3 regions of the Lysinibacillus sp. NPDC086135 genome follow, and region 3 is predicted to be linked to each of the others. Evidence: riboswitches for the same ligand, from Rfam matches in the RefSeq annotation. Region 3 holds a riboswitch; each other region holds the start of a gene.
What was found. Region 3 has a riboswitch for thiamine pyrophosphate ahead of thiT (energy-coupled thiamine transporter ThiT). Riboswitches for the same ligand answer to the same signal wherever they lie in the genome.

Region 1 (11,253 bases), on a different contig from region 3:
AGCGTTAAACTTGCTGCCATATCTGCTGCTAGCCCAATACGCTCTGCCTCGTTCACTGTTAAAACCCCGATACCCGTCATTGCTTGGGTACCATTTACAAGCGCTAGACCTTCCTTAGCTTGTAGTCGGACAGGCGTTAGCCCAGCTTGCTGTAACGCCGCACTGCCACTCATAATCTCTCCATTAAACTCCGCCTTACCTTCACCTACAAGCACTAAAGCCAAATGTGATAACGGCGCTAAATCTCCACTTGCTCCAACTGAACCTTGAGAAGGTACAATCGGGTGTACTCCCTTATTAATAAATTCCAAAAGCAGCTGCACTGTTTCCAGACGAATTCCTGAAAAACCACGAGCTAGAGCATTCGCACGTAAAACCATCATTGCACGTACAACATCTGTTGGAAACGGCGCACCCACACCAGTTGCATCTGAGCGCAATAAATTTAACTGTAAAAGCTCAATGTCTTCCTCTTCAATCTTTATATTACTCAGCTTTCCAAAGCCTGTATTCACACCATATATCGTTTGCCCCTCAGCTAAACGCTTTTCAATGCGTTCCCTACTTAAACGTATATGCTCCACACTGTCTAGAGAAAGCGCTACCGTGGCACGACCTTCTACAATTTCCCCTATTTGCTGTCTTGTTAATGTCTGGCCATCAAGCTCGATAATAGACTTCATAATGTCATCCCCCTGTTTCCTTAGAGCTATGTAAAAATGCTTTTAATCAATTTCGCTATCGCTACAAAAGATAAATAACAATTACACTAACTACATTGTACTAACTACCTTTTTCAGAAAATAGGGAATTTTAAAAGAGAAAACATGAATTATTTCAGAATTTTTGTTATTTTAATAATATAATAGTATTTTTTTACGAAACTAGATTATTTTAAGGAGGTTTGCAGTTGTGAAATTGTTATTAATCGACAGGGATTCCACTGATCTTTCAGGGATTCGTTGGTTTTTACATACATATTTTCCTGGGGATGTAACTATAGAAATAGGTACAACTATTAATGAGGCACTTCAAAGTATCCAGCAATTCGAGCCTGAGGTGATACTGCTAAATATTGACCTATTCTCAAATAATCGTTTAATTGCACTTTATCGTGTTTTACAAAAACATTCTGGGACTATTTTAGCTATGACGACAGAGCCACTTTTTAAAAATGCATTAAAGGCAATTGATTTACAGGTCGCACATCTCTTCGTTAAACCAATTGATTTAGAAGTATTAAAGCAAAAGCTCACTGCTATTTCCCTTCGGACAACCAAAGCAGAAGCAGTGTATCAAGAAGCAACAGATGAATCCTTTTACTATCAACTATTTTTAGATAGTAAAACTAGTTCCATAGAGACAAATATACATTTCACAATGATCGAGCCTGAGCATTCCGAAATGTTTAACAAACTATACAACTGGCTTCAGCAAACGCCTATTTATTCTAGCATGAGGATTTATCCTTTATCAGAAAAAATTGTATGTTTATTCCAAACAAATGATTTAGAGAAGGATGTTCGTACATTAATGAAGGAATGGCGATTAACGAATAATAGCTCGTTAAATATTGGGGTTTATGATGGGGAACCGACCACCATGAAGAATATGTATACCTTAACAAAACGTGCACTTCATCAAAGCTTTTACGAAGGCTATGGGCATATTTTTTATGCGAGCAAACAATTGGAGACACAGCCCTTCGATCCTTTACTAACACCTGAAGAGCAGCAATTACTAATAAGTAGTTTAGAGGACGGAAATATTGAAGCCGTCAAAGCATTTTTATATCGACTATCTAATGAAGGAATATATTACAAGCAAGATGACTTACGTATTCATCTAACGAGTGTTCTGGCGCAAATTCGGCGTTTTATGCTGAAGTATAAATTACATGAGAAAGCGGCAATTGAGCAAAATTATCGTCAGCTTTTTCATTTAATTATTGAGCATCCTATATTTTATACCATTTTAAATGGCATCATATCATTTACACAAAGGCTGATTGAATTAGCTAATGAGGCTCGAATAGAAAAACGGGCTGACTATGTAGAACTGGCCATAGAAATTATCGACCAGCAATTTCAGGATAGCGGGTTATCATTACCTTACGTTGCTCATAAATTAGGGATTAGTCCCAATTATTTAAGTACGATTTTTTCAAAGAAGCAAGGCCTGCCATTTAAACGCTACCTACAGCAAGTCCGAATTCAAAATGCCACAAAAATGCTTGTAGAAACCGATTTTGCTATTAGTGAAATTGCCGATTTAAATGGTTTTGATGATTCGAATTACTTCATAAAAATTTTTAAACAGCACATCGGAATTACTCCCCATCGTTATCGCAAAACTTAAAAAGACTTTTAAGTAACAAGGAGTTGATTTCCGTTCTAACTAGAAACTTGTGCGAAGCGTAGCGGGTAAAGGCTATATCTTTAAGGGATCTCCGATACCTGATCCCCAAAACTTTCACTGCAATTATTTTCAATTATCATACTCTATTTTCAATAAGAATAAGTAAACAAAAGAATTCATTTTATTCTTAAGCTTCCTCTTCTTCATAACTTATTTTCAAGTAATTCTCGAAAATGTTTTAAAAACTAAATTAGTGGTAAAGGTTATTCATAAGCTATTTAAATCTAGCATATATTTGTAGTTTGTATCTTAATGTAAAAATTCTTTAACAATAATAATTATAATTTACTAGCAATTATAATTTACATTTGTTATAGTTATTGATGAAGAGTTTGACTCACAATTTTTCTTAGGAGGTAAACTAATATGACAAATGAAAATAATCGTAGCCGTCGTTTTACAACAGCAGGTGGTGCTCCAGTAGTAAGCAACCACGATTCTATGTCAGCAGGTCCTCGTGGTCCTCTATTACTCCAGGATGTATGGCTAGTTGAAAAATTAGCGAACTTCAACCGTGAAGTTATTCCTGAACGTCGTATGCATGCTAAAGGTTCAGGTGCATTCGGTACTTTCACTGTAACGCATGATATTACTAAATATACAAAAGCAAAAATCTTCTCAGAGGTTGGGAAAAAGACTGACATGTTTGCACGCTTCTCCACAGTTGCAGGTGAGCGTGGTGCAGCGGATGCTGAGCGCGATATTCGTGGCTTTGCACTTAAGTTCTATACAGAAGAAGGTAACTGGGATTTAGTTGGTAACAACACACCTGTATTCTTCTTCCGTGATCCTTTACACTTTACAGATTTAAACCACGTGGTAAAACGTGACCCACGTACGAATATGAAAAATGCGAATTCAAACTGGGATTTCTGGACTTCATTACCAGAGGCGCTCCACCAAGTAACAATTGTTATGTCTGACCGTGGTATTCCGGCTGGATACCGCAATATGCATGGTTTCGGTTCTCACACTTATAGCTTTATTAATGCTGAAAATGAGCGCGTATGGGTTAAATTCCACTTCCGTACAGAGCAAGACATTAAAAACTTAACTGGTGCTGAGGCTGCTGAAGTAATCAGTAACGACCGCGAATCTTCACAACGCGATCTATATGAGGCTATTGAAAAAGGCGATTTCCCTAAATGGAAAATGTACATTCAAATAATGACAGAGGAACAGGCTCGTGAGTTACCATATAACCCATTTGATTTAACGAAGGTATGGTATAAAAAAGACTTCCCATTAATTCCTGTGGGTGAATTCGAGTTAAACAAAAATGCGGACAACTACTTTGCGGAAGTTGAGCAAGCTGCATTTGCACCATCTAACATTATCCCTGGTATTAGCTTCTCGCCAGACAAAATGTTACAAGCTCGTATCTTTGCGTATGCAGACGCACAACGCTACCGTTTAGGTGTGAACCACTACATGCTTCCTGTAAACGCACCAAAATGCCCATTCCGTTCATTCCACCGCGACGGCGCTATGCGTTTCGATGGCAACCTAGGTTCAACTTTAAGCTACGAACCAAATAGCTATGGTGAGTGGGAACATAATTTAGACTATAAAGAGCCTGAATTACGTATAGACGGTAATGCTGGTATCCACGATTTCCGTGAAGACGACAATAACTACTTCGAGCAGCCGGGTAAATTATTCCGCCTAATGACTGCCGAAGAGCAACAACGTCTATTCGAAAATACTGCTAATGATATGGCACCAGTTGAAGAGTTCATCAAAGGCCGTCATATTCTTCACTGCTATTTAGCTGATCCAGCATATGGCGAAGGTGTAGCAAAAGCTATGGGTCTTTCATTAGAAGGTATGGATCTTTCAAACCCATACGAAAAGCAAGCAACAAACGTTTAATTTTCCATTATTATTGATATCCAATCCAACTTTTTACTCCATGTGAAGGACATCTTCACATGGAGTTTTTTTATATTAATGACAGAACGAAGACTCATCACCATAATGTGTGGTTGATTTCCGTTCCGACAGGGCGCTTTTCTGGGGGCGTCCGATGAAACTAATAAGGCTTGTGCCTAATTTGACACAAGCCTGCTTTACTAATTATTGATAAATTTGACTGCCTGCCTGTTTAAATTCCTCTGCTTTCTCCTTCATACCTTTGTGGATTGCTTCAGTCGTATTTAAGTCACTCTCTTTTGCATAATTACGAATATCCTGTGAGATTCTCATACTACAAAACTTAGGTCCACACATTGAACAAAAGTGCGCAGTTTTTGCCCCTTCTGCAGGCAATGTTTCATCATGGTATTCAACTGCACGCTCTGGATCTAACGAAAGATTGAATTGATCGCGCCAGCGGAATTCAAATCGTGCCTTAGATAGCGCATCGTCACGCTGCTGTGCTCCCGGATGCCCTTTCGCTAAATCGGCAGCATGTGCAGCAATTTTATACGTAATAACCCCTACACGAACATCGTCACGATTTGGTAGGCCGAGATGCTCTTTTGGCGTCACATAACATAGCATTGCCGTACCATACCACCCTATCATTGCAGCACCAATAGCCGATGTAATATGGTCGTAACCAGGGGCAATATCTGTTGTCAACGGTCCTAAAGTATAGAAAGGAGCTTCCTTACACACCTCTAACTGTTTATCCATATTTTCTTTAATAAGATGCATTGGTACATGCCCTGGTCCTTCTACCATCACCTGTACATCATGCTCCCAGGCAATTTGCGTTAATTCCCCTAGCGTTTCTAGCTCTGCAAATTGAGCCTCATCATTTGCATCTGCAATAGAACCAGGACGTAAACCATCACCTAAAGAGAAGGCAACATCATAGGTTTTCATAATTTCGCAGATCTCTTCAAAATGAGTATATAAGAAGCTCTCTTGATGGTGATATAAACACCACTGCGCCATAATCGAGCCTCCTCGAGACACTATGCCTGTTACACGATTAGCCGTTAATGGCACATAGCGTAGCAATACCCCTGCATGAATCGTGAAGTAATCAACACCTTGCTCAGCCTGTTCGATTAACGTATCACGATACACCTCCCATGTTAAATCCTCTGCCACTCCATTTACTTTTTCTAGCGCTTGATAAATCGGCACCGTTCCCACTGGCACCGCGGCGTTACGAATAATCCATTCACGTGTCGTATGAATATGCTTACCAGTAGATAAATCCATAATGTTATCAGCACCCCAGCGTGTAGCCCACGTCATTTTTTCTACCTCTTCTGCAATAGAGGATGACACCGCTGAATTTCCAATATTGGCGTTTATTTTTACGTGGAAGTTACGTCCAATAATCATCGGCTCTGCCTCAGGGTGATTAATATTAGATGGCAAAATAGCACGTCCTGCCGCGATCTCTGAGCGCACAAATTCTGGGTCCATATTTTCGCGTATCGCTACAAATTCCATTTCTGGAGTAATAATTCCCTTTCGTGCATAGTGAAGCTGCGTTACATTTTTACCTTTCTTCGCACGCAAAGGCTTTTTGGATAAATACGGAAAAATATTTTCACTTATTCGTGGATCATCAGCTTTGCGGAATCCATTATCTTCTGGCTTGATAGTACGCCCTTCGTATTCTTCAACGTCACCTCGTTCTTTGATCCATGCACTACATAAAGCTGGCAATCCTTTCGTAATGTCCACCTTATACGCAGGATCAGTATACGGGCCGCTCGTATCATAAACACGTACTGGTGCATTTTCCTCTTCACCAAAGCTTCCTGTCGTTGGACTTAGAGCAATTTCACGCATTGGCACTAAAATATCTGGTTGAGAACCTTCTACGTAAACTTTTTTACTTCCTTCAAAACTAGACATAATCGTAATATTCTTGTCGCTAACTGTTGTCATAAACTACTTCGCCCCCTTTTATATTTATACAAGGACCGAATCTAGCTCACCCCAATAAAGACAAAAGCCGAATCCAAAAAATTTTGGATCCGGCTAAGAATGTAAAGGTATAGTTATTGCAAATACATTGAGTGCAATAATGGTTAACTTTCCCACGCTGGTATGAGCCAGATCAGGTCCAAAGGGTCAAGAAACCTCTATGCGTTTCCCTCTCAGCCTGACTCATCAGACTCCCCTAGTTAATGCTATTAAGTTTGATGATAGTGTAGCAGATATTGTTAAGAGATGGAAGCTTCATTTGTTTTTTTTGCTTATCATCAAAAGTTGGCGACAGCAATTGATCAATTATGCCTCGGCATAATTGCATCTGGATTCGGCATTGTGCTTAGGCCTGCATCTATATTAATTCCTTATCGATCCGTGTTCAGCTGATGCTTGGACACCACTGAAAAGTAACTTAAACCCGAATTGTATCTTACAACCTATAGAGATGGGAGACTTCTACTGAAAGAAGTTTAAACGTAAGCCATGCATATAGGTTGATTGGAGTGGAGGCTGGGCGACTCCTCGGGGATCAGCGTCACAGATGAGACCCTGGAGCGAGCAGCGCGAGTGGCTCATCGGACGCCCCCAGGAAGCTCTGCTCTGCGCGAAAGCGAAGCGTCAGCGACAAATGTTTTAACTGTGCGAAAGCGAAGCGTCAGCGACAAAGCGCCCAGCCGGAACGGAAATCAACCTCACGTTTTGACAATAATCTTTTTTATTCCGAATAGCACCAAACTGTTAAGTAAACAACAGTTCCGCCACATAAATCACAATCGTCACTGTAATACAGCTCACAATCGTTGAAAATAAAACTGTTTGTGCAGCAGTTGCCGATTCTACGTCATATTCTAATGCAAGACTAGAACTATTTCGCGATGTTGGGAACGAACTAGCTATAAAAAGTGATTGTGCCACGACACCATCAAGACCAAGCGCAAAAATGATTAGCAATGCAACGGCTGGCCCTATGACTAGTCGTGTAAAACAGCTAATGAATACTATCTTATTGAACATGGATTTAATTTCAAGTTGCGATAGTTGCGCCCCTAAAGTTATTAATGCTACAGCGATAAAGCCATCTGCCACATGGTCTATCGGAATTCTTACAAACTGCGGAATAGCGATAGTAAAATAGTTCATTGCCACACCAATAATAAGTGCATGAATAATGGGCATTTTGAGGAAGTCTTTCACAATAGACATGCCCGATTTTGTTGAAGAAATTAAATTGTACAAGCCGTAAGTATAGGTCGTCATATTTTGAAATATAACGAGAATGACCTGAATCGCTACGCCAATCGGCTGAGCCACAAAAATCATTTGTGCAACTGGAATTCCATAGTTACCCGAATTAATTAGGACAACACTATTTTTAAACACCGCAGCCTCTGTTTTTACTAAGCCTAGTCCCTTTGCAAGAAAATGACTAAGCACCATTTGGCTTCCGATAAAGAGTAGAATAAATAACGCAACTTCCCCAAGCACAGACAGCTCTATACTCGTTTCATATATATTCACAAAAACTGCTGCTGGCATGAAGCAATATGTAATAAGTTGAGATAACGCCTTTAAATTAAAGCGAAATTTCTTTTGTAAAACTGCACCAAGTACTAGAAGCACTAGAATTGGAGTCACAATTTTAAAAAAAATCATACCGAGATACATCATAGCTTGTCCCCCTTCCCTCTCCTATAGTAGTGCTGTTTTTATGCTTGGTCAATGTACTTCAAAACTAACTCACCACTCATATCAAGGCGTTTTTCCTGAACACACTAAACTAATACAGTGTCTTTAACAACATGGTAAAAGTTACTTTTTAGAACGTTATAGCCCTTGAAATGAGCGTGATTTCCGCACCCAACTACCCAATTTCGTACAAAAAAAACCTGGCACTTCACTTTCATTTTTTTTAAATAATTAAGGATTCTTAAAAACGAACGATAAAGAAAAAGGGACTACATTTCATTTAAGTATAATAAATAGTAAAATATACCCTTTATGTACTAAAACAAAGAAATATATGATATATTATCCATTAAATACAATGATCGGAGTGACTAAAATGAAGAATAAAGTATTAACGACTTTTATGGCAACTGCTATTACAGCAACCCTAGTATCGCCAATGCCCACTGCAGATGCCGCTTCAAGTAATTCACCTTTAAACCACTCAATTCAAATTAATGGGCAGGTAGCTGCAGCCAAAACAAAGGGGCAAACTATTACCATTAACAACATTACTAAAGAGAAAGTACTTACATCCAATGGCCAATTTAAAATTAGCCAGTCGCTGAAGCCCCTCTTTAACACATCGAATAAAACTGCATTGATGGATGCCGAAGCAACAGTAGTAGTGAAAAACGGCGAAATTACGAGCGTTACAGAACTAACATTAACTAAAGCTGGCACTGACAAAAAAGCAGTATATTTTGATGGTGGTGACGCACAGATTGAAGGAAGTCTAACTGTAAATGCGGATTATGTAAAAGTTCAAAATGTAACTATTAAAGATAAGCTTATTGTAACTAATCGTGTGAAGAAGGCAATTACAATTGATGACGTTACTATCGGGGATACAATTACTTTTAAACCTTTATTAACTAGAAATATTAATTGGTTAAATGTCACTTTAAAAGATATTAAATCTCCAGACATTAACTTGGAGCGTACGAAAGTACATGTGACTTCTGACAAGACTATTTCAAAAATCAATGTAGTTGGTAAAGTTACAGCATTTGAAGTTACTGCCAATGTTGATAAGCTTACAATCGATGTTGAGAAAGATTTTAGCCTTTACGGGGAAGGTAAAATTGAGCAAGTGATTGTCAAACACGGGGAAAAGGTGGCATTAGATTCAGGACATCTTATTAACAAGGTACAGGTGGATGATAAAAAAGCCTCTGTAAAATTACCTGTGGCGAATAAAACTGAGCTAAGTAATTTAGTAGCTATACCCCCATACGTTACCGTATCTGTTAATGGAAACGACGTTTTAACAACTGAGAAATGGACAACGCAGGCTGAACGTACAGCATTCGAATATGCCGTAAGTAGCGCAAGAGCGGTAGCTAATAATTCCAACGCCTCTCAGGAACAAATAAACAATGCTATTACACAATACAGGATTTCATTAACCGTTTATCAAGCTGCGCAAAAGAACGGAACAAAATATGTTTACGGTGATAAGTCTTCATTACAATCGATGATTAATTCTATTCAGTATGTAACGGTTTCTTGGAATAATGGTAATGATGTAGCTTCTTATACGCCTTGGACGACTCAAAGTGAGAAGGATGCTCTTACCTCTGCCGTTTCATCCGCTCAGTATGTTGTAAATAATAACTATGCAACTCAGTCTGATATCACAAATTCTATTAGCAATTTAAACTACGCGATCACAGTTTATAAAAATGCACAAAAATATGGTACTTACCAAACTAGTGGAGATAGATCTGCCCTTTCATCGCTGATTAACTCTGTTCAGTATGTTGCAGTATCTTGGAATAATGGTAATGATGTAGCTTCTTATACGCCTTGGACGACTCAAAGTGAGAAGGATGCTCTAGCTTCTGCCGTTTCATCCGCTCAGTCTGTTGCAAATAATACCTATGCAACCCAGTCTGATATCTCAAGTTCTATTAACAATTTAAACTACGCGATCACAGTTTATAAAAATGCACAAAAATATGGTACTTACCAAACTAATGCCGATAGATCTGCCCTTTTATCGCTGATTAACTCTGTTCAATATGTAACCGTTTCTGTTAATGGATCTGAATTATCTTCTTATACAATTTGGACGACGCAAAGTGAAAAAGACGCTCTAGTTTCAGCTGTTTCATATGCTCAAAATGTTGCAAATAATGGCTACTCGTCTCAGTCAGAAATTTCGTCTGCCTATAATTATTTAAATAGTGCTATTTCAACGTATAGAAGTAATCATAAATCCGGTGTAAACTATCGAAATTATGTTGATAAATCTTGGCTAACGTCACTCGTCAATTCTGTTCAGTATGTAAAGACTTCTGCTAATGGAGATGGAACTGACATACCTTATTATGAAAAGTGGACAACAGAAAGAGCAAAACGTGACCTAGAAAAAGCAGTGCAAAACGCTCAATCTGTTGCCAATAACTCCTATGCATCTTCGCACGAAGTGACAGATGCTATTAACAGTTTAGACAAGGCAATCAACATCTATAATGATGTCCAACTTTCAGGTAAACAACGATAAAAATCTTCTATTATAATTTAAAAACAACAGGCTAGAAAATCTCTATGGCCTGTTGTTTCTTTTATATAAGCAATATCGCCTCTGTATAGGTTTTAAAATCACTTAAATGATTCTCGATAATTGCTTGGAGTATATTTAATTCAATAGCTTGATAATCATGCATAGCAATATTTAGGAACCCTACCAAATTCGTTAAATTTTAGCTAATGTATGGTCAATAATGTCGTTTTCCTCAAGATACTTGAATGCTTCACGACTCATTTTAGGCTTATAGATTCTTGCAGTTCTATCCATCATTCTTGCGATTCTATCCACCTTATCCATCTCTATTGAAAAGCGACCTCTTACTTTTCGTATTCCCAAGTACATAAGACACAAAGTGTTTAAAAAAATGCACAACCTATCTACCTATTCACTCAAAATATACATAAAAGAATCCTAATATGATAAAATTGGTTTATCAACATATATTAGGATATTCTCAAGACAATCAAAGATTTCATCTAGGACAAAAATCCTCATGAATTACCATGACACTTGTGAAAAAACCAATTAGGAGGTTTCCCATATTATGAAAAACAAAAGAAAACTAGCCTTCCTCGCCCTAGTTGCGGCCCCTTCACTAATCTATGCTGCACCTACTACGTCAGCATCGGCTGCTGATATTACAGGACAGGTAAAAACTGCTTACATATACGATA
Region 2 (11,253 bases), on a different contig from region 3:
CAGATCATCACCAAATTTTTAATGCACATGCTGATGAAACAAAAATTTTACTTGTCGCAACGGATTCATATTTATAGCTTAAGGAGGCGCATCTATGACAACGAATTCGATTATCCGCTTTGAAAATGTTTCAAAGTCCTATAATGACGGCACTGTCGTCTTAAAAAACATTAACTTGGAGCTAGAAAAGGGTAAATTCTATACACTGCTAGGTCCTTCTGGTTGTGGTAAAACAACTATTTTACGTATGATTGCTGGATTCACAGAACCGACTACAGGAGATATCTATTTTCATGATAAAAAAATCAACTCCATGCCAGCAAATGAACGCCAAGTAAATACTGTTTTTCAGGATTATGCGTTGTTCCCTCATTTAAACGTCTTTGAAAACGTCGCATTTGGACTTCGCATTAAAAAGCTTCCTGAAAGTGAAATTAAAAAACGTGTTGCTGAAGCATTAAAATTCGTTAACTTAGCAGGCTATGGCAATCGTGAAATTTCTGAAATGTCTGGTGGTCAACGTCAACGTGTGGCCATTGCTCGTGCGATTGTGAACGATCCTGAAGTAATTTTACTAGATGAGCCTCTTTCTGCTTTAGATTTAAAACTGCGTACAGAAATGCAGTATGAGCTACGAGAGTTACAACAACGCCTCGGGAAAACATTTGTATTTGTCACACACGATCAAGAAGAAGCACTTGCCATGAGTGATGAAATATTTGTTTTAAGTGAAGGTGAAATTCAACAATCTGGTACACCAGTAGATATTTATGATGAGCCAATTAACCGCTTCGTTGCTGATTTTATTGGTGAATCAAATATCGTTCCTGGCGTGATGATTGAAGATTTCAAAGTTGAATTTGCTAGTAAAGTTTTTGAATGTGTTGACCAAGGTATGAAGCCAAACGAAAAAATCGATATTGTCATTCGCCCTGAGGATTTAGAAATGACGACAATCGATAAAGGCAAACTTGTCGTTAAAGTTGATACTCAATTGTTCCGCGGGGTGCATTATGAATTATCTACGTACGACAAAGATGGGAATGAATGGCTCGTGCATTCATTGAAAAAAGCTGAAGTAGGGACAGAAATTGGTTTAGACTTTGATCCAGAAGCAATTCATGTAATGCGCTTAAATGAAACAGAAGAAGAATTCGATAAACGTTTAGAGGCGTACGGGGACGACGAAGATGCAAACTAAGACTTCGAAATCAGCTTTATTTCCTTATGTTTTATGGATTGCACTTTTTGTTATCATGCCGATTGCACTCGTTGTTTACTATTCCCTACTAGATATACATGGCAATTTCACGCTCGATAACTATAAAGCATTCTTTACTTCTGTCTATTTAAAAATGACATTAAGTTCATTCTGGTATGCGTTTTTAATTACGTTCTTTACGTTACTTGTTTCGTATCCAACAGCCTATTTTTTAACGAAGACGAAACATAAACAGCTTTGGCTTTTACTAATTATTATTCCTTCTTGGATTAATCTTTTGTTAAAAACATATGCCTTTATCGGGATTTTCGGCTTATACGGCCCAATAAATGCATTTATCGAAGTACTTGGTTTTGATCCAAAGCAAATGCTATTCACTGACCTTAGCTTTGTGTTCGTATCCGTTTATATTTTTATTCCATTTATGATTTTACCGATTTTCAACTCATTGGATCGTTTAAATCCGGCTCTTGTTTATGCCGCACGTGATTTAGGGGCATCGGCCTTTACTACGTTCCGTCGCGTTATATTGCCGTTAACAATGGACGGTGTTAAATCAGGTATTCAAGTTGTATTTATTCCTGCATTATCACTCTTCATGATCACTCGTTTAATTGCAGGAAACCGTGTCATTACACTTGGTACAGCTATTGAACAACAATTCCTTGTGACCCAAAACTGGGGAATGGGTTCAACAATTGCTGTGTTCTTAATTTTATTCATGGTCATCGTTATGTTAATTACAGGACAGAAAAAGGATAAAGGAGGTCGCATACGATGAAAAAACTATCTGCTACAGCAAGAGTGTATTTAGCGATTGTTTTTATCGTTTTGTATGCACCTATCTTCTATTTAATCTTCTATTCGTTCAATAGTGGCGGATCGATGAATAACTTTGAGTCCTTTACGTTAGAACATTATAAAGCGGTCTTTGAGGATTCACGTTTACTCGTCATTCTAATTAATACAGTGATCGTGGCATTACTCTCTGCATTGATTTCGACAATCATTGGGACACTAGGAGCAATTGGCATTGTCACTGTTAAAGATTCAAAAATGCGCAACACACTACTTTCTTTAAACAATGTGTTAATTGTGAGCCCGGATGTCATTATTGGAGCAAGCTTTTTAATTTTATTCACAATGGTTGGTATTAAATTAGGTTTTTCTTCTGTGTTAATAGCACATGTAGCGTTCAGTGTCCCAATTGTTGTACTAATGGTTTTACCTAAACTATTAGAAATGAATAAATCATTAATCGATGCTGCATTAGATTTAGGGGCAACGAAAAAAGATGTCATGATGCGTGTTATTTTACCGTATATTCAACCTGGTATTTTTGCAGGGTTCTTCCTTGCCTTAACATATTCTCTAGATGATTTTGCGGTAACGTTTTTCGTGACAGGTAACGGCTTTAGTACTTTATCTGTTGAAATTTATTCGATGGCACGTGCAGGTATTTCCTTAACAGTTAACGCTATTTCTGGGTTAGTATTCTTTGTAACGGTTATCGTCGTAGTTGGCTATTACTTCATTACAAGCCGCGCTAGTAAAAGAACGGGGGGAACTCAATGAAGCAATTAATTCAAGCAACAATCGCAATCCTTGTCGTTTCCGCCCTATTATTCTATACTGCTGACGCCCTAAGTGCCGGTGGTGGAAAAAGTGGTAAAGATACATTAACCATCTTTAACTGGGGAGAATATATTGACCCGGATTTGCTGAAGCAATTTGAAAAAGAAACAGGCATTCACGTCATCTATGAAACGTTTGATTCCAATGAAGCAATGATGACAAAAATTCAACAAGGTGGTACAGCTTACGATATCGCCGTACCTTCTGAATATATGATTGAAAAAATGAAGGAAGAAAACTTACTTATTCCTTTAGATAAAACGAAAATCCCTAATTTAAAAAATATTGATCCTTATTTTTTAGATTTACCATTTGATAAGAACAATAAATACTCTGTCCCATATTTCTGGGGAACAGTCGGCATTGTCTATAATCCAAAGCTCGTTGGAAATTTAGACTTCTCATCTTGGAAGGACTTATGGGATCCTTCATTAAAGCGTAAAGTCTTTTTAGTAGACGGTGCACGTGAGGTGATTGGTATGGGCTTAAACAGTCTTGGCTACTCTCTCAACTCTTTAGATAACCAGGAGCTACGTAAAGCTACTGATAAACTAATCACATTGGCGCCAAATGTTAAAGCCATTATCGGAGATGAAATTACACCGCTGATGGTTAATAATGAAGCCGCTGTGGCACTCACTTGGTCTGGTCAAGCAGCAGATATGTTGTCAGAAAATGAAGATTTGGACTTCGCTGTACCAAAAGAAGGCTCAAACTTATGGTTTGACAATATGGTTATCCCAAAAACATCAAAAAATATTGATGGCGCACATGCTTTCATTAATTTTATGTTGAAAGCTGAATCGGGTGCTAAAAACGCTGATTATGTAGGCTATTCTACTCCTAATATTGCAGCGATGAAGTTAATGGATAAAGAAGTTGTATCTGATAAGCGCTTCTATCCTTCTGAAGAACAACGTAAAACATTAGAAGTTTATAAAAACTTAGGTCCTGATTACTTAGGCAAATACAATGAGCTGTTCTTAGAATTTAAAATGAGTATTCGATAAACTATTTTACCCATTCAAAGCTGTTCTCACGTTACAAACGTTGAGAACAGCTTTTTTTCGTTTATCTGGAAGTAAGCTTCTGTGGAAAAACTAGCCGGCCGTATTTGAGAATCCGCATATCTTTCTAGTAAATCTCAGACTTATAGTCAATAGCAAACGTATAAGTCTTATGGTAGACTGTAGTATATTTGATTAAAGAAAGGGGTATTCGATGACCCAGCAGAAGTCTAATAAGGCGGCTTTGTATATTTTAATGTTTAATATGTTTATCGCAATGGGGAGTATCGGAATTATTATTCCTGTCATGCCTGAGTATTTAAAATTGTTTGGTGCCGCAGGACAAGTACTTGGCATGTTGATTGCAACGTTCGCCTTCGCACAATTCATATTTTCTCCAATTGCTGGGAATCTCTCCGATCAATACGGTCGTAAAAATCTCATTATTTTCGGTCTTATCGTAACAGGACTTGCACAAATTTGTTTCGGGCTTTCTACAGATGTGTGGATGCTCTTCCTGGCACGCTTTTTTGGTGGCCTTGGTTCCGCATTTGTGGCACCTCCTATAATGGCTTTTGTGGCAGACGTCACAACGTATGAGGAACGAGGAAAAGGTATGGGGATGATAGGGGCAGCAATGTCCTTTGGTTTTATGATCGGACCAGGTATCGGTGGATTCCTCTCAAAAGTTAGTTTGCATTTTCCATTTTATACCGCTGGGTTTGCAGCTATCTTAGCAGCTATTTTATCGTTCTTTTTATTGCCTGCTACAAAACCGAATGCAGCGAAAAAAGCGCAGAAGCAGGATAATCTTGCAAAGCAGATGGCCCGTTCAGTCCGAATGCCTTATTTTGTCATGCTAATTATCATGCTTGTATTCTCTTTCGGGATTGCTAACTTCCAAACAACATTATCATTATTTGTTACAGATAAGTTTAATTACACACCTACTGATATCGCCATTATATTAGTTATGGGTGGCGCTTTTGGTGTTGTTGTACAGATGTTTGTTATTACACCGCTGTTTAATCGCTTCGGCGAAATGAAAGTAGTGTTAGTCAATTTATTTATTGCATCCGTTTCGATTTTCTTAATATTATTCGCATCTGGATTTGCACTTATTTTGATTGTAGCGACCATCTTCTCTACAGCTACGACATTGATTCGTCCAGCTGTCAACACACTGATTTCAAAACTTGCTGAAAATGAACAAGGCTTTGCAGCTGGTCTGAACAATGCGTATATGAGTCTTGGTAATATGATTGGTCCAGCTTTAGCAGGTATATTATTCGATTGGAATATGAACAGTCCTTATATATTCGGGGCTATTATTTTAATGGCTTGCTTCTTCCTTGCCCTTATTTGGACAATGAAAAAAGCGCCACACCTTATGCATCCTGATACAAAATAGTCTGAAAAGTTATTGACTATTTTTAATAGTATGCTACATTATTAAGAGAAAAAATTAATTAAATTCTTACCACTAGGGGAGTCTTTAAAAGGCTGAGACGTATATGGTCATATACGGACCCTTTGAACCTGATCTAGTTCACACTAGCGGAGGGAAGTGTCGACACTTGCTTTTTTATTTGTAGATGCAAGGCCGCTTCCTGTTGTTTTTAGGAAGCGGCTTTTTGACGCTTTAGCGGCGATTCTCTCTGTTTTTGCGGCGGTATTAACATTTCAAAGGAGTGGAAATTATGTCAATTCGAAAATTAACAATCATGGCCATATTAGTAGCAATTGCCGTAGCTGGTTCTACCTTCGTTTCAATACCAACGGGAATTGCTCGTGCCTACCCTGTCCAGCATGCCATTAATGTTATCGGTGCTATCATTCTTGGACCAGTGCCTACTGTTATGGTCGCCTTTGTCACAGCTATTATTCGTATTTTAACAGGCACAGGCTCATTACTAGCTATTCCTGGCAGTGTTATTGGCGCTCTATGTGCAGCTCTTGCCTATAAATACAGCGGCAAGCAATGGCTTGCAGGTGTCGGTGAAATGTTTGGGACAGGTATCATTGCCTCACTTATCGCAGTACCTTACGCACATTTATTAATGGGGACATCCGTTGCTGCTTTATTTTTCATGCCAGCCTTTTTAACCTCAAGTACTATTGGTGCTGTCTTAGGTATAGTCGTTGCTAGCAATTTGCGGAAGAATACTATAAATCGTAAATCCTTTTTAGATAAAAATATTGTGAGATGAGTAATTTAACGGAATAAATTTGTGATTTATCGGAACAATTTCAGATTTTATCGGAATGTTTCATCTATTTATCGGAACAATTTAGGAAAAAACGATGGCTCATTACTATAAAGCAATGAACCATCGTTTTAACTTACTAAGATCGTTTTTTCATACCCTTTAATAGCTGGGCAACATTTGTGTCATCTTCCTGTATCTGTGTTCTCTCTACAGGCTGTTCTTTTTTCTTCGGCCTAGTTAAGAAGCGCCAACCAAAGCGTCGGATGGTAATATCAATAAAGAATAGCAACATCCCTGCTAATAAAAGCCATGTCGCAATATTTTGACGTTCTGCACCTTTTTTAGTAAATTCACGGAATACCTCGCTCGGTTCCTTCAAAACAGAGCCGCCTGTTTGCTTTGTTAGTGCTTCGATTAACTTATCATTCACTGGGCGTAATTCATACTCTGCACTATAAGGTACACTTAAGCCTGCCTGGTAAATGGTCTGATCTTCATCGGCAATGCGGAAGAAGATGAGTCCTGGTTCTGCTTGTACGACTGCTCGAACTTGTGATGCTGAAATTGTTTCAAGTTGTGTATCAAGTTCTTCACCAGCTTCATTGACAGCAACAATATCTAAGAACGCCGCTTCATTTGTTGGATCAGTGATGACAAATGAGCCGTCTGATTCTAGACGTACATCATAGGCAACATCATTATAACTTGGTAGCATTTTTGAAATAAGCGTTTGCCAAAAAGTGCCCCAATTTTGCCATCTTGCCCAGTCCCCTGTCCATTTTCCTGTCGAATCAGAAGTAAAGGCAAATGTTTTGCCAAGGCCATATTGCCATTCTGCTAGTACTGGATCCTCTTTCTCACTTTCTGCTATAACAGTAGCTCCCTGCTTTGCTGTTGTACCAATATAAGCATTCATTTTAGGTACACCATTCGCAAATAACGTATTCCAGCCAGCCGCATTAAATATAGTTGGATAGAATGGGTTATCCTCAATATATGTGCGTGAAATCATGGCAGTTTCACGAGATAAAATGGAGGGGATCGTCTGCTCATCAATAACATCGTAGAAACGCCCACTGCCCATCTCACTGAGTGCTTCAAGTAAGTTGGCATCAGCATCCTGACCAATTGCAACCGTTGATAGGGTTACGCCATTCTCTTTTCCTTGTGCAATTAAGTCCTCATAGTTACCTGGCTGAGACTGACCATCCGTTAATAGAATAATATGCTTACGCTGTAGCTTTAAATCAGCTAGATTTTCATAAGCTTTAGCTAGTGATCCATATATTTCGGTACCTCCCCCTGGCGTTACAGATAAAATTGTATCCACCGCATCTTCCTTATTGCCAAGTGGTCCTGTCTCAATAATTTCCCAAGGTCGATCATCAAAGGCTATAAACCCGAGCGTATCCTCATCTCGTAGCATTTCAACTGAACGAGCGGCCGCTTCTTTTGCAAGCTCTAGCTTTGCTCCAGACATACTTCCCGAGCGGTCAAGTACGATAACTAGCCCTAATGATGGCAATTGCTCCTTACCTTTAATCTCCATTTCAACAGGTAGTAAAGTTTCGATTGGTGTTTTAAAATAGCCACCTAAACCAAAGCTATTTTCGCCACCAACCATTGTAAAACCGACACCGAAATTTTTCACTGCTTGCTCAATGACATTCATTTTTGCCTCGCCTACTAAATGCCCTGGCACATTATCAAAAATGATGGCATTGTATTGTAAATAACTAGAAAGTTCATTTGGTAGACTTTTAGCATTTACAACATCATAGGCAATTGATTGTTTGCCTAGCGCCGCTGCAATTGGTGATGCCGTTTCATAGCCATTAACAATTAGTAAATGTGGCTCACTTTGCACCATCGTGACGCTTGTTAATTTATTATTTTCAAAAATTGCATCCTGCTCAACCTGCACGAGTGCCTCATATTTTACAAGCCCTTCAGCTGTTGCTGAATGTTTAAACGAAAATACATTCGAACCTTCTGTAAGTTCCACTGCTTCACGGTGAATAAGCTTATCGTTTTCGTATAGTAATAGCTCACCTTGTTCTGCTACAGTTGCATTTATTTCAGCGACTAACTGCTGCTGCTCACCAACATAAGCAACTTGTGGTGTAACAAAGCTTTTCATGGATACATCCTTCGCAACAGGTTGGTTAAACGGCATTACATCAACGCTAATATTTGACCCTTTAAACTTCGATGCAAATTCTAAGGCATCCCCTTTTGTTTCATTGCCATCCGTTAAGAGCACAAGTCGTGTCGCTTTTTTCGGATCTACAATACCTGAAGCGAGCTGTAGACTCTGTTCAATATTTGTTTGATCTGTTGCTTTTATAGCTGTAAACTTCGGCACTTCCTTTAAAAACTTCGATAAAATGGCTTCCGTTTGTAAAGTCGATGAAAAAGAATAAATCCCTGCAAGCTGTTCATCTTTTTTCGACTGTAAACTTTCCGCTATAAAATTGGACATCTCATCATCTGTACCATTCATTGAAGCAGAACGGTCCACTAAAAATAATACTTGTTCTTCCTTTACGGGCAATAAAATATAGGGCCCTGCAAGTGCAAAAACCAAACAGCATATAGCCACAATACGAATACCTAGTACGACGATATGGCTTTTTTTTAGTCGCTGACGTTCACGCCAATAGGTCCATCCAAAATACATAAGCAATGGAAGTAAAAGCAACAATGCTAATGGCATATCAATTCGTAAATCCACGACGTCGTTGCACCTCCCACTCTAAAACAAATAATACTAAGATGATAAGGATAAGCCAAGGTACGAACGATGTTTTCGATATTTCTTCCTTACCATTGTCTGGAAGCTCTCCAAGTGTATAGCTTGTCCCTTTTTCAATCACACGCTCTTGTGCTTGAAGCTGTACGATGAAGCGCTTTTCTTCATCATTTGAGCGAGCTGTATAAATTCCTGGCTTCATTGGTGCTGTTAATAGACCATTCGTAATAGACGATAAAAACTCATCTTCCTGCGAATATACACTCCACTCACCTTGCGTTAAAGCAACTGCACGTTGCTCATTTGGTGTAAAAATACCAAGTGAACCAATCGATGCTGAAAGCTCCTGTTCAGCACTCCATAAAAATAATGGGAATGAAGGATGCAACGGCCAATCTGTATCTGCAATATCAGCTAATACAACAATATCTCCTTCAGGTGAACGCTGAATAAATGGCTGGTCTCCAACTGATGCAATCGTTTTATAGTTGTCGAATCCAGGATATACAGTACTGACGTAAATATCTTTTAGCTCACTAAATGCAAACAATGCATCACTTGTTGTACTGATTTCCCCAGTAGCTTCAACCTTCTCAACATCATCCCGTCCAAATAATACAATTGGCTTGTCCATCTTTTCGAGTAGCGCCGTCTGATTTGTCACCACAGTGGCATCCAAATTGTCAGCCACTTGTGAAGATGGAACAATCTTCACGCTACTATTAATCGTTTGCAAACCTTTTTGAATGAGTTGATGCATACTTTGATCGACAACTACTTTTGAAGTAGCTGTTTGTAGCAATACAGGCTGTGAATTATCAACAGCATAATCGTCCTTAGCATCTATCTTAGCAGTCATAGTATCTTCTAATGGAAGGTCTTTGAATGTTTTTGTTATAGCTTCATTTGGAGGTAATACAACACTCTCCGCAACTATTTTCTTACCTTTAACATTGTCTATCGAAAGTGTTACATTTTGCTCTTGGTCCGTATCATTTTGTAACTGTACAAGCGCCATAGCAGATTGTCCATCTGTAGTAGCAGCAAAACGTGTCATTGCGATATTTGTTAAATCTTTTGCGGATCCTTTTACGATCCACTTCACCGTATCTTTTTCCATCGGTAATTGCTTTTTATCGAGCGAATCTGTAAAGACATAAATAGATGTTGGTGTATTACCGACAAAAGCCTGTGCCACATCTAAAGCTTTATTCATTTGTGCTGTTTCATATGTTACTTGTAACTCTTGAATAGCTTTTTCAATATCTTTAATCTTTGTTTCCTGCTGTAATATAGCTTTTGGCGTATTGCCTGTTGTAATGAGTGTCACAGGTCTTCCGTCAAGTTCATTAACCAATGACAGCATTTCTTTTTTATGTGTATCAAATGTTGACTGCTCTTTCCCTGCTAACATCGTTGCAGACGTGTCTACTATGAAAATCGTCTGCGCACCAACAATTGTTGACTTTTTAACATATGGATTCATTAATGCTAGTACGAGTAAAAGAAGAGCAAGTAGTTGCAAATAAAGCAGTGCGTTTTTTTGTAAGTGTTTTAAGTATGGTGACACACGGGTTTCTTGCATAATTTCCGACCAGAAAAGTGTGGAGGATACGGTTTGATCGGTATATTTTTTTCGAAAGAAATAATATAGAAGGACAATGACCGGGATGATGGCCGTCCAGCTAAAAAGTATTTGACTAAAGCCCAATACGGCTCACCTCACCTAATCCAATGTGCTTTTAATAATTGTTGGAAGATGGCATGCTGCAATCCATCCTCTACTTTAAGCTGTAATTGTCGAACACCGAAGCGCCGACAAATTGCTTCAAATTCCTCTTCATGTAAAAAACGTCTTGCCCTATATGTGTCCAGAACTTTAGAAGACATCGTAACATTTACATCTCTACCCGTTTCACGATCAAGTAAGCGTACGTCGCCCGTATACTCAGGTGCTATTTCTTCTTGCGTAATTATTTGCAAAATACGGACATCCCCCGCAAAGCGTGGTAGCCTTTTTAAAAGTTGCTCCCATTCATCGATTGGCTCAAGTCCGTCTGTCACAATAAATAGTACGGTACTATCTTTAGGCAATGCTTTGAAAGCTCCCTGTGCGAAGCTATTTGTATAAGTTGCTTGCTCAATCTCTGTGACCACCTGTAAAAAGGCGCGACGATACATGGCACCTTTACGACGAAACGGTGGCCTCACTTCATCCTGCAGGAAAGAAAAAGATAAGCGATCATCGCGACCGAGCACCATTAGACCAAGTGAGGCAACAATTTGCCGGGCAAAAGTCCATTTTGCTTGATCCCCCATAGATTTAGTTGTATCTAGCAAAATGTGTACGCGCATTTCTTGTTCATCTAAAAAACGTTTAATGAAGTATTTATCAGTTCTCGCAAAGACGTTCCAATCCACCTGACG
Region 3 (11,253 bases):
GCCATCATAAATTGTAAAGTGCCGACATCTCCATAATGTGAGGTTGATTTCCGTTCCGGCTGGGCGCTTTCCTGGGGGCGTCCGATGAGCCGCTTCACTCGCGATGCTCGCTGCAGGGTCTCATCTGTGACGCTAATCCCCGAGGAGTCGCCCATCCTCCACTCCAATCAACAAATATACAATGTATACTTTTCAACAAATGTCATCCCTTGCTAGCTAAAAAACAAAGGCTGTTTTCTCAAAGATTGTTGCTTCTGGTTTGACTACCTTCTTCAACAAAAAGATTGATCAAAATGGATTCTTATCCCTCAAATTTAAGATTGGTTTTTATAAAAATGATCGATTATTTTCTACCAATAGGCTTGGATCTACAGGTTTTTCTGATTTCTCTGGCCCTTCAGGTGTTGGCTCTATTGCTACTGGTAAGGATTTCCTTCTTTTAGAACAAAAGCAGTTTTACTTTCCACACCTGTAGCAGATATAGACTTTATACCATATGTGTATGCTTTACTATTATTTGCAATAGTATCTACATAAACAGTATTACCTTGTGTGTTATAAACCACGTCTACTATATTTTTAACGTCTTCATATGATCCTTCTTTTGTTCCATCAAATCGGTATATTACATATTTCCTTGGTTGAGTACTATTTTCATCTGTAATAGTAAGCTTCATGCCGAAAGACTCTTTACTCAATTTAACATCAGTTGGACATAAAGGTATTGCAGAGCCTTTCCAATAAATTGTAGGTGTTAAAGCTTTATAATTGTATAGTTGCTGATTTAGATAAGAAGCATATCCAAGAGCGTTATTGTTAATACTTCTTAGAGAAAAATGCATTTGTCCTTGAGCATTTTTATTTGCTCTGTTGGCGATTACTTGGCTGATAAGTTCCGTCTTGTTATTCCATGCAGTATCAGAATCATTTCCAACTTTATGATTGGCCATGCCAATATATAAATTAACAGGATGGACTTTTGCGTACGTTTGAACTTCTCTTCCCCACCAATCTAATAAAACAGAGTAATTTGCTGCTTTATGATTTCTGGACCAATAGATTTGAGGAGCAATATAATCGATACTTCCATCTTTAATCCACTGTCTTGTATCAGCATAAAGATCATCGTAGTTACTCATTCCATTCGTGTTACTACCAGTAGAATCTTGCCCTTTGTTTCGCCAAATTCCAAACGGAGATATTCCATATTGAACATGAGGTTTAATTGCCTTAATGCTTGCATAAACCTTTTTTACTAATTGATTAACATTATTTCTGCGCCAGTCTTCAATATTATTGAATGAGCCACCATACTTTTTAAAAGTTTGTTGATCTTGAAAAGTCTCTCCTTTTATTTTATAAGGATAGAAGTAATCATCCATATGTACAGCGTCGATATCATAGTTGCTTACTAATTCTTCTATGGTTGATAATAAGTAATTTTGAACTTCCGGCAAACCAGGATCTAAATAGTATTGTTTACCGTATTTCACTACCCAATTAGAATTTTTACGGGCTACATTATCGGCAGCAAGATTAGTCAAAGATTGCGAAGGCATAGTGACCCTATATGGGTTTACCCAAGCATGAAGTTCTAATCCTCGCTTATGTGCTTCGTCCAGCATTATTTGCAATGGATCAAAACCCGGATTGGTCCCTTGTGTATTGCCTGTTATATACGATGACCATGGAGCAAGCTTAGACGGGTACAGTGCATCATTTAATGGCTTAACTTGAAAAATAACTGTATTAAAGTTATCAGCTTTTAATTTGTCTAAGGTACTTTGAACCCATTGAGTATATTGGGTTTTACTCATACCTGCCTTCATATCAATATTAGATACTGTTGCAATCCAGGCTGCACGCATTTCATTTTGAGGTAGTGAATTAGCTGTAGCCTTTTGATTTGTAAAAACAGGAATAAGTAAAAGTAAAACAAAAAAAGTTACTAAGCACTTTCCAAAAAAATTTTTAAACATAAATAATGAAATCTCTCCTTTTAATTCTCAGCTATTAAAACCTAGCTGTTACTATAATCTAAGTAAATACCATTTCAGCCTATTCTATAAAAGTAGGAACTGATTTATCCTTCCAAAAAGTGTCTTACAGTAATTAGGTCTGTAGCATTTTGTCGGCAGGACCCTTTATTGGTAATTTCAATTGTTTGCGAAGCTCGTTGGAAAATTTTATTCTGTTTCTTCGCTCACTATATAATACCACAAATACCCAATTATTCTCCCTTCACCGGTAATTTTCATTTATTTAAATTCTTGACGCCCACAGCATTTTCAAATTCAACAAAAACCTTCCAAATTGAATTCGGAGGATTATTTGAGTTGCGCTTTTTAGCATGAAGTGTTTTTTAATTTAAAAGATTTTTATTGACAATCTATTAGCTAGTTTAGTTCAATAACTGATAATCAGTTGATTGGTGAAGTGTAGAACGATTGCAAATAGTGATAGATGACTGTGTGAGCTTATAAAGCAAGTTATGATGAGATTACGGTAGCACATCTTTTTGTTTGATTGGTGCTACAGAGCCATTTGTGTAGCTATAGGAGTGATAGAGAAAGCATAACAAAAGGACTTGTAGTAGTGTTACGCACAAGTCCCTAAGATTTAAGCGTGGTGGCAATTGGTTTGATTGTTAAAAGGAGATTATAGTCCTTGTTAACGTTTTAATTTTTCATTGATTTCTTCCAATAATAAAGATTGCCTTTTTAATTGCTTAGTTGTACTGATAGCAAACCAAAGGAAAAAAATAAATGGAATAAGAGAAAATAATAACCCGAAAATCGAGAAAGCACTAAATAAAATATCTCCTGAATTAAAACTGTTCATATCTTCTGTATAATAACTATTCAAAACTCAAATCCTCCCACTTTTTTTACTAACTTAAAATTTTTTCTATATCGAAATTGTAACATAGCAGAGTTTGGGTTGGTAGAGAAATGGTAAATGTGCAACAAATGAGATTGACAGCTACAAGAACTGAGTAACAAGTACCTAAGCAGAGTTGAACGAGCCTTTAACGAACCTGTGAGTGTGGTTAGTGGAGCAGAGGGAAACAGTTCTAATTGTTGCTATAGAGCCATGTGTGAAGCTACAGGAGAGGTTGTGAAAGCATAACAAAAGGACTTGTGCGTATGGGATTCAATCATACACGCAAGTCCTATTCTTATTGAAGGAAAGCACTACGTTAGCTTAATGAGAAATGTGTGAGGTTAGTCCTAATTTATCAATGAGAAAATTACCTTGTTCTATTTTAAACGTTTTCTTTTCAACACTAAATTCCCATCCATTTTCAATCGCATATCTAATTAAACGTTCACAATTGCTTGGCTTATGTGGGATGAAGTTCCAGCTACCTTCCCATGTAAACAAGACTTCAAAATATGATGTTTTTGATGAATAGACTTTAAAATTCACAAATTTGTTACTAGGGATCTCATTAATAACGCAGTGGAATTGAAAACCATCTACAATTATCTCTTTAGTTCTTTTGCAGAATTCCTTCCCCATTAGACCCTCCTGAATACGGCGTTTTTTCAAGCATGACGAGGCACACATTGGAAGTAAACTGCTCCGTTCGTTGAATAGCAACAATCTTTGCGAAAACAGCCAAAACAAAAGCCCTTCACTCATGTGAAGGGCATAATAGTTATGATTTTCGTTGCATTAATTGAGGTGCTGCCGTAAATAGCAGAACACCGACAATCGCTGTTAAAATCGTTGCTGGTAGCATATATGTTCCATTATAGATGATTGAATAAATCCACGCATTTTGATCGCCTGCATACTCTGCGAAAAATACAGCGCCACCAATGGTATGTGCTGCATAGCGTAAAAAACCTGCTAATACAGTTCCTAAAATAATATAAATCGCCATTTTCTTTTTGTTTAAATTTTTTGCAGCCTCAAGCACCGGTCGACGTACAACGGCCGCTAAGCCCACTACTGTAAAGGCAACACCATAATCAAGTGTTCCTTGTAGCCAATGCACAATTGTAGCACCAAACATTGTTTGCATTACACCAATGAGTAAACCGGTTGTCATGCCTGGAATAAGGCCCCAGCGGAATGCTATTAAAATTATTGGTACCATCACTAGACTAACAGAGCCGCCTTGTGCCCATACTTTAAAGGAAACCTGATCGAGCACAAGGCCAATCGCAGCGAATATCGCAATCTCCACAAGCATTAACAGTTTTTTATTGTCCATAATATTCTCTCCTTTGTTCCGATGTAGGATACAAGAGCAGGAATAGAAATCAGTTGGCAAATATGTCCCTATCTGGCATCAAAAAAATAAAAAACGATGCCAGGACAGAGCCTCACATCGTAAAAGTGTCGGTTTCTATCCACAATCCCTACGCAAGTGTTAACTTACAGGTTCGAAGAGTCAAGGCATTACGTGCCCAGTCTCAGCTGACATCATCAGCTCCCCTTGTGGTCGTACATCTTAATTTTATTGAACAACCTCATTGTACGCAAACACTGTTATGATTACAACCTCTTCCACATTTTTTTTTTTGAAACTTTATCGTTTTTCATGCGTAAATATTAAAAAAGGAGGTACTACTATGGAGAACCAAAAAATTTTATCTGCCTTTAGTTATCTCAGTATTTTATTCGCACCCTTTATTGTGCCATTAGTCGTTTACTTTGTGACAAAAGATAGCGACGTAAAGAGGCACTCTATTCGAGCACTAATATCACATTTAATCCCAGTCGCATTCGGAATAATTTTCTTTGCAGTCTTTATTTTCTCAACTTTATCATTCAACACTAATTTTGATCTAAATTCAGATAGTAATAATTTCCTTATCATTTGGTTTGTTTCATTCGCAATTTATATTCTCGTTTCATTAGGAGTCGTTATTTGGAATATTATTCAAGCTGTTCGGGTGATCCGATAAGTTTCATCTTAACCTCTCCTTGAACACATAGTACTTAAGGGGCTGTTATTTGTGAAAGTATCTAAAGTTGTTAAAACCGCTGTAAAATTAGCACCTATCGTTATCCCAATTGTCAAAAAAGTAATCGCTGCAAAAAAAGGAACAAATCCTAACGTAACTAAAAAAAAATAACAAAGAGGCGTATTTCCAAAAACGGAGATACGCCTCTTTGTTATTTCACTTCAAAATATGTTTGACTATGACCGTTCATTGCTTTTTCAACATGCAACACAGCAGGCATTGTAGCTTTTAACTCCGCAACGTGAGAAATGACTCCAATCATACGTCCGGAATCTTGTAAATCAATAAGCGTATCAATCGCCTTATTTAATGCTTCTTCATCGAGAGAACCGAAGCCCTCATCAATAAACATCGTTTCAATACGGATATTACCTTGAAAGCTTTGAATGACATCTGCCATCCCAAGGGCAAGACTTAAAGACGCATTAAACTTTTCTCCCCCTGATAATGTTTTCACATCTCGTAATTGATCTGTATAAGCATCATACACATCTAGTCCTAGCCCACTTTGCTTGGCATGCTTTTCTAAGCGATCTGAACGTCGTAGCTCAAATTGACCGTTGGATAAATGATAAAGTCGAATATTTGCCGCCTCTGTTATTTTATCTAAATAATTGATTTGAATATAACGCTCAAAAGACAGCTTTTTCACATTCTGTCCATTTAACATTGCATAGAGCTCCTTTACTCGCCCCGCTTCTTTTTCAAGTAAATGAATCTCCTGTTCGGTCTCCTCAACTTTTTTGATAAAGTCTGCACAAGCCTTCGCAAATCCTTCCATTTGTTGCAATACTTTAAAAGCTTCCTCATATGTGACACGAAGCATCTCTAACTTTTCTTCCATGGTCGTTAAATCTTGCTTCTCTTGCCCTTTAAGATGCTTCTCTCCCTCAGTAATTTGTACTTGTAATGTGTGGATTTGTAGTGCATATTCATTGCAAGATTTCCGTAAAGCTTCTATTTGCAACGCGCTACGCTTCCCAGTAGCAAATTCATCATAGCTTTCAAAGCCTGCTTCCTTCATACTCACTGAAAATTGCTCGCGCTTTTCATCCATTTTCAGCTTTAATTCCTCAAAAGCCTGTTTCGCTATTTCTGCGGTCATTCTAGCATTATTTGCGGCTTCCTTGGCAGATTGCAAACTTTGTTGGCTACTATTCCACGCAGTTTGTAATGCAAGTTTTTGTGATCCTATATGAGCGATTGCCTGTTGCAATGCTTGTAGCGTCGTAAGATTTTCTGGAATATGCTTTTGCTGCTCTTCTACAATTGCTTGTTGTTTAGTCAATTCCTTCGTCTTCTCAACTAAATATTGCTCAAGTTTTATTTGCTTTTCTTGTAACTGCTCCATTCGTGCACGATGATCCTTTTGTTGCATACGTACATCAGATAATTGATGGCTCACTACTTTTAAGATCGTTATTTGTTGCTCTACGTTTTGCAAAGAAGCTACAATTTGTGCTTGATTCGATTGATCAATCTCATTCGTGTCTAACTGTTCTAGCGCCTCTTGTAGAAGATGCTTTGTAGAATTCAATAAAGCTTCTTTCTCTAAAAACTTGCGCTCATCAGTACTAGCCTTTGCTCGTAAAGCCTCCACCTCTGCTAATTCAATCATCTCTAATTGCTCACGATGTGTTTCGAGGTGTGTTGTACTACCACACACTGGACAAGGCTTTCCGTCCTTAAGTTGCTGTGCTAAAATACTTGCTTGACTCGCAATCCATTGTTGCTCCAACTTTTGAAGAGCCTGCTTACTTTCTTGATAATGGACATTAGTAGTGGCTACATCCTGCTCCGCTGTTGCAACTGCTCTCGTATATTTTTCAACTTGCGCTAGTAATGATACTTGCTCTTTTAACTTAGGTAGCTGTTCTAAATAACTTTCATATGGCTCAAGTTGTTTTTCATATTGTTCAATTGTTTTTGTTAATTGCTGAACTTGCATTTGTCCTGTTTCTACGATTTTACTATTATCGTCTACAGCTAGCTTTGCTGTTGCAACATATTGTTCAGCTATTTGCATTTGCTGCAGATTATTCTCATACGTCTCGAACGTCGGTAATAATGCTTGTAGCTGTAATTCCTGCTGTAAAACGTGTTGACGCTCAGATTCTTTCGCCTCTTCAACGTTAAACTTTTCCTGCGCTATTTTTAACTGAGCTTCTGTGTTTTTCTGCTCTGTCATTGCTTGCTGATAGGATTGTTCTTTACGATTTTGCTCAGCACGTAAATCGATACATTGTTGCTCAAGTATGACAAGTCGCTCTGCTTTCTCTGCTAATGCAATTTCGCGTTCTTTTGCGCTATATATATCTTGTTCTTGTAGCAATGCTTGTAGGCGATTCTGACGATTAGTTTGCTCATCAAATTGCTCATTTAGTGTTTTCGCTCTACTATAAAATTCCTGCTCTTTTTGATGATGCGCATAAGCCTCTTTATAGCGTTGCAATTCCAATTGTATACATTCCGTATAATAGGTTTGCTCCTCTTCTAGAGCCTTCTTCAGCTGATGCATATTGTCAGTATTATTAGTAATGCAAGTAAATAAAGATGACGAACGCTGTGGTAAAGCACCTGCAATTTGGCCAAGAAGATGTTCCTTTAATTGTTGAGCATGCAGTAAATCACTTTCCGCCTCTTTTCGTTTCGCATCAAGTCTTTTTGTCATCGCACCAAAGCGATCTGTTTTAAAAATTTTGCGTAAAATAACTTCTTTATTCGTAGAATCTGAGGTTAACAGCTTGCGAAATTCACCTTGTGGTAGCATAACAATTTGACTAAACTGATCCTTTGTGAGGCCGATTATATCCTGTAGCTTTTTATCTACCTCAAGCGTTTGCTGCTTTTCTACAATATTATAATCAAGCGTGGTTCCTTTGATTTCAGCCAGTTCAATTTTCTTGCCAGTGACACTTTTGTTTGTTGCTTTAATATGACCTGGCTGACGTAAAATTTGATAGACTCTATCATGCATTTCAAAAACGAGCTCCACTGCAGTATACACATCATCATCCGCAAACCCGCTTCGAAGCATAGCAGTATCCTGACGATCTTCACCGCTACCCGATCCGTAAAGTGCATAGCATATCGCATCAAAAATCGTCGTTTTACCTGCGCCTGTTTTTCCGGAAATCGCAAATAGACGATGTTCACCAAGCTGTTGAAAATCAATAACCTCTGTATTTTTATATGGACCGAATGCAGTAATCGTTAACTTTAAAGGCTTCATTTTACTGTCTCCCGCTCCTCATCTAATAATTCTTGTAGCATCTCTGTAAATAGACGTTCTGTATCTTGATCTGGCTGTACGCCAATTATATCTGTAAAAAATGATCGGAATAAATCGATGTCTTCTATTTTCTCTGTCTCAACCGTCTGAATTTCATGTGATACCTCTTGGCGTGCTACTTTGCGCTCAACATGCATTGCATGAGGAAACACCGTACGAATACGTTCCATCGGCGAGGTTACTGACGTAGCATCTGTTAAACGTACAAATACATAATCATCACTAGGTGGTAATTGCAATAAATCATCCATTAAGCTCTCTACCACACGTAAATCCCGTCTCGCTATAAGCTTACGTTTTGTGATAGTGACTTCCCCTTGTGCATCTAGCTCCACTATTAAAAAGCCCTTCTCATGTAAGTGCTCAGATAATGAATATTTCAAAGGAGAACCGGCATATCGAATCGTTTCATTCAACACAAAGTGTGCTTTATGCAAATGGCCAAGTGCTGTGTAATTAAAAGGCTTAAATAACGCTGCATTTATGCAATCCGAGCCTCCTATTGATAAGGGCCGCTCAGAATCACTCGTGTTCGCTTCCTCTTCCCCATACTTCGTCACAAAGGCATGTCCTACAAAAAAATTACGTTTTGTTGGATCTAAACTTTGCCCAATATGGTCGATAATTTTTTCCATCGCCTCTTGATGAGATCGAATGGAATCATCCTCTAAAATAGTCCGTACTGAAGCCGGCTCTGCATATGGTACGAGGTGAAAATGTACTTCACCATACTCGTCATGGAGAACTATCGGCGCATGATCTTTCGTAAATTGGCCTTTAATATGTAATCCACTATCACTCATTAAACTACTGCCAAAATTCAATCGACCTGCACTATCATGGTTCCCCGCAACCGCTAACACAGGAATTTTTTTATCAAGTACAATTTCCGCCAAAATATCATTTAGTAAATTCACTGCCTCAATAGGGGGCATCGAACGGTCATATAAATCACCTGCTATAACGATAACATCCGGTTTTTCCTCATCAATGGCTAGCATAAATTGCTGTAAAATATAATGTTGATCCTCTGTCATGTAGACGCCTTGTACAAGCTTTCCTAAATGCCAATCTGCTGTATGAAATATTTTCATTCTTTGCGCCTCCTGTTTATTTTATTTTATCACGGCTGATGGATTGATTGTTTTTCCTTTTATTAGTTTGATAAAGGTTCCTCATCATAACGTGGGGAACTAAGGGGCGGGCTATCCGTCGCTTCAGTCCTTTCCGTCGCTGATTTTTATAGATATTTAACATAAAAAAGAGCATCACTGTCGATGCCCTGTTACAAATAGTTATGATTAAAACGTGTTGCTCTTACCTTCTCCATAAAAGCAGCGTATCCTGTAAAACCTTGAATGGTACGCGCAGTAGGTTTTGGCTTTTCATTTTCTTGCTCTTTTGCTTCTTGTTTCTGCTCTGCCTTCGCTAGTTGTTCTAAAATGTGCTCAAATGACATAGGGTTAGGCTTTGGCAGTTCTTTTGAAGCAATGGCTAGTGCTTTATTTCCGCTATATTCATGTAAAAAAGCATTTGCCATTTGGCGATAGCCTTCAAAATTTGGATGTACGTCAGAGATATTGGGTAAAAAGTTTGTAGCGTTTATCCCAAAAGCATCATAGACGTCTACATAAACTACTCCAGCATGCTCTGCCTGTTGCTGTAAAATCTTATTTAGCTTTACAAGCTGTGCATTTGTGCCTTCTTTTTGCGTAGCGTGAACATTTGGATACGCAAAGTAATAGCCCATTACATAGATCTTTGCCTTAGGTGCGCGCACTTTCAACTCATCCAAAATCTCCGCCATATTTTTTCTGGCAATGTTTAATGCATAATCCGTTTGCAACTGCGTAAAGGCTAATGTACCTGCTGTTGGATTGACCTGCACTAGACGCAGTAAATCGTTGGCACCTGCCGAAACAGTAATAAGTGTTGCATTAGCTAGTAAGTCACTTGCTTCCTCTGATTGCACTCGTTTCAAGACATCAGCTGTTGTATAGCCTGGGAAAGCGAGCTCCTTTGTATAGAAATGTAATTGCCCAGTCATTCCTAATTTCATGGCAATTAAATCACTGTAGCCTGTATCAATCTGTTGATAAGGTGTTTGACCAGCCGCCAAGGAATCTCCGATTGATAGGTAGTTTTCAATCTGAGCAAAAGCAGATGAAACACCTAATGCCATTATGAGTATAGTTGCACCAATTATGCTTAGTAATCGTTTCATCTGCTCAGCTCCTTTCTTCAAATGAAGAACTTAAAATGCCCAGCTACCTTTGCGGAAAATTGGCTCTACAGTTCCATCTGGTAAAATACCGTCAATGTCCATCTCACCGCTACCAATCATAAAGTCCTCATGTGTCACTGAAATATTGGCACCTAACGCTTCAAGCTGTCCGTTTTCTAAATCTCTTCCACCTTCTAAGCAAGTTGGATAAGCTTCGCCAATCGCTAAATGGTTCGATGCATTTTCGTCAAACAATGTATTAAAATATAAAATCTCCGATGCTGAAATTGGTGATTCGTGCGGTACAAGTGCGACCTCACCTAAATAACAAGAGCCTTCATCCACATTCAGAAGCTCCTGTAATAAATCATGTCCTACCTGTGCTTCAGCCTGAACAATTTTTCCTTCTTCGAATGTCAGTTTAAAGCCATCGATAATATTCCCTTGATAAACTAATGGTTTTGTATTGCTTACATAGCCATTTACACCTTGTTTCATCGGTAACGTATAGACCTCTTCTGTCGGCATATTAGCAATAAAGGTAGTATTACCTGGCGTTTTACTACCCCCAGTAAGCCATTTATGCTGTGGCGCTAAGGCAATTGTTAAGTCAGTACCTGGTGCTGTATAGTGAAGTTTCGCATATTTTTTATTGTTCAGTAGGGCCGCGCGAGATTCTAAATTTACTACGTGCTCATGCCAGTTTTCAACAGCATTGCCTTCACCAATACGAACAGTTTTAAAAATAGCTTCCCATA

Region 1: linked by a shared signal. The riboswitch ahead of thiC (phosphomethylpyrimidine synthase ThiC) and the one ahead of thiT (energy-coupled thiamine transporter ThiT) in region 3 are both predicted to bind thiamine pyrophosphate.
Region 2: linked by a shared signal. The riboswitch ahead of thiW (energy coupling factor transporter S component ThiW) and the one ahead of thiT (energy-coupled thiamine transporter ThiT) in region 3 are both predicted to bind thiamine pyrophosphate.

The regions. Positions count from the first base shown of each region.
Region 1 covers NZ_JBIVCA010000019.1:88,588-99,840, reverse strand. Annotated here, with positions in the region: gene hutH (histidine ammonia-lyase) at 1-683, opposite strand, end outside; gene ACIPKN_RS21315 (helix-turn-helix domain-containing protein) at 913-2,358, shown strand; gene ACIPKN_RS21310 (catalase) at 2,785-4,290, shown strand; gene thiC (phosphomethylpyrimidine synthase ThiC) at 4,495-6,273, opposite strand; TPP riboswitch at 6,406-6,520, opposite strand; gene ACIPKN_RS21300 (AEC family transporter) at 7,057-7,986, opposite strand; gene ACIPKN_RS21295 (S-layer protein) at 8,381-10,552, shown strand; gene ACIPKN_RS21290 (hypothetical protein) at 10,614-10,715, opposite strand; gene ACIPKN_RS21285 (hypothetical protein) at 10,745-10,867, opposite strand; gene ACIPKN_RS21280 (hypothetical protein) at 11,124-11,253, shown strand, end outside.
Region 2 covers NZ_JBIVCA010000016.1:43,292-54,544, forward strand. Annotated here, with positions in the region: gene ACIPKN_RS19135 (helix-turn-helix domain-containing protein) at 1-77, shown strand, start outside; gene ACIPKN_RS19140 (ABC transporter ATP-binding protein) at 95-1,201, shown strand; gene ACIPKN_RS19145 (ABC transporter permease) at 1,191-2,003, shown strand; gene ACIPKN_RS19150 (ABC transporter permease) at 2,000-2,797, shown strand; gene ACIPKN_RS19155 (ABC transporter substrate-binding protein) at 2,794-3,867, shown strand; gene ACIPKN_RS19160 (MFS transporter) at 4,079-5,275, shown strand; TPP riboswitch at 5,340-5,447, shown strand; gene thiW (energy coupling factor transporter S component ThiW) at 5,565-6,074, shown strand; gene ACIPKN_RS19170 (VWA domain-containing protein) at 6,211-8,808, opposite strand; gene ACIPKN_RS19175 (vWA domain-containing protein) at 8,792-10,537, opposite strand; gene ACIPKN_RS19180 (DUF58 domain-containing protein) at 10,549-11,253, opposite strand, start outside.
Region 3 covers NZ_JBIVCA010000018.1:38,726-49,978, forward strand. Annotated here, with positions in the region: gene ACIPKN_RS20500 (glycoside hydrolase family 10-like protein) at 417-1,979, opposite strand; gene ACIPKN_RS20505 (hypothetical protein) at 2,671-2,865, opposite strand; gene ACIPKN_RS20510 (hypothetical protein) at 3,205-3,522, opposite strand; gene thiT (energy-coupled thiamine transporter ThiT) at 3,662-4,222, opposite strand; TPP riboswitch at 4,350-4,458, opposite strand; gene ACIPKN_RS20520 (magnetosome magnetite crystal formation protein family) at 4,584-4,919, shown strand; gene ACIPKN_RS20525 (AAA family ATPase) at 5,131-8,211, opposite strand; gene ACIPKN_RS20530 (exonuclease SbcCD subunit D) at 8,208-9,365, opposite strand; gene ACIPKN_RS20535 (SGNH/GDSL hydrolase family protein) at 9,557-10,495, opposite strand; gene ACIPKN_RS20540 (aminopeptidase) at 10,526-11,253, opposite strand, start outside.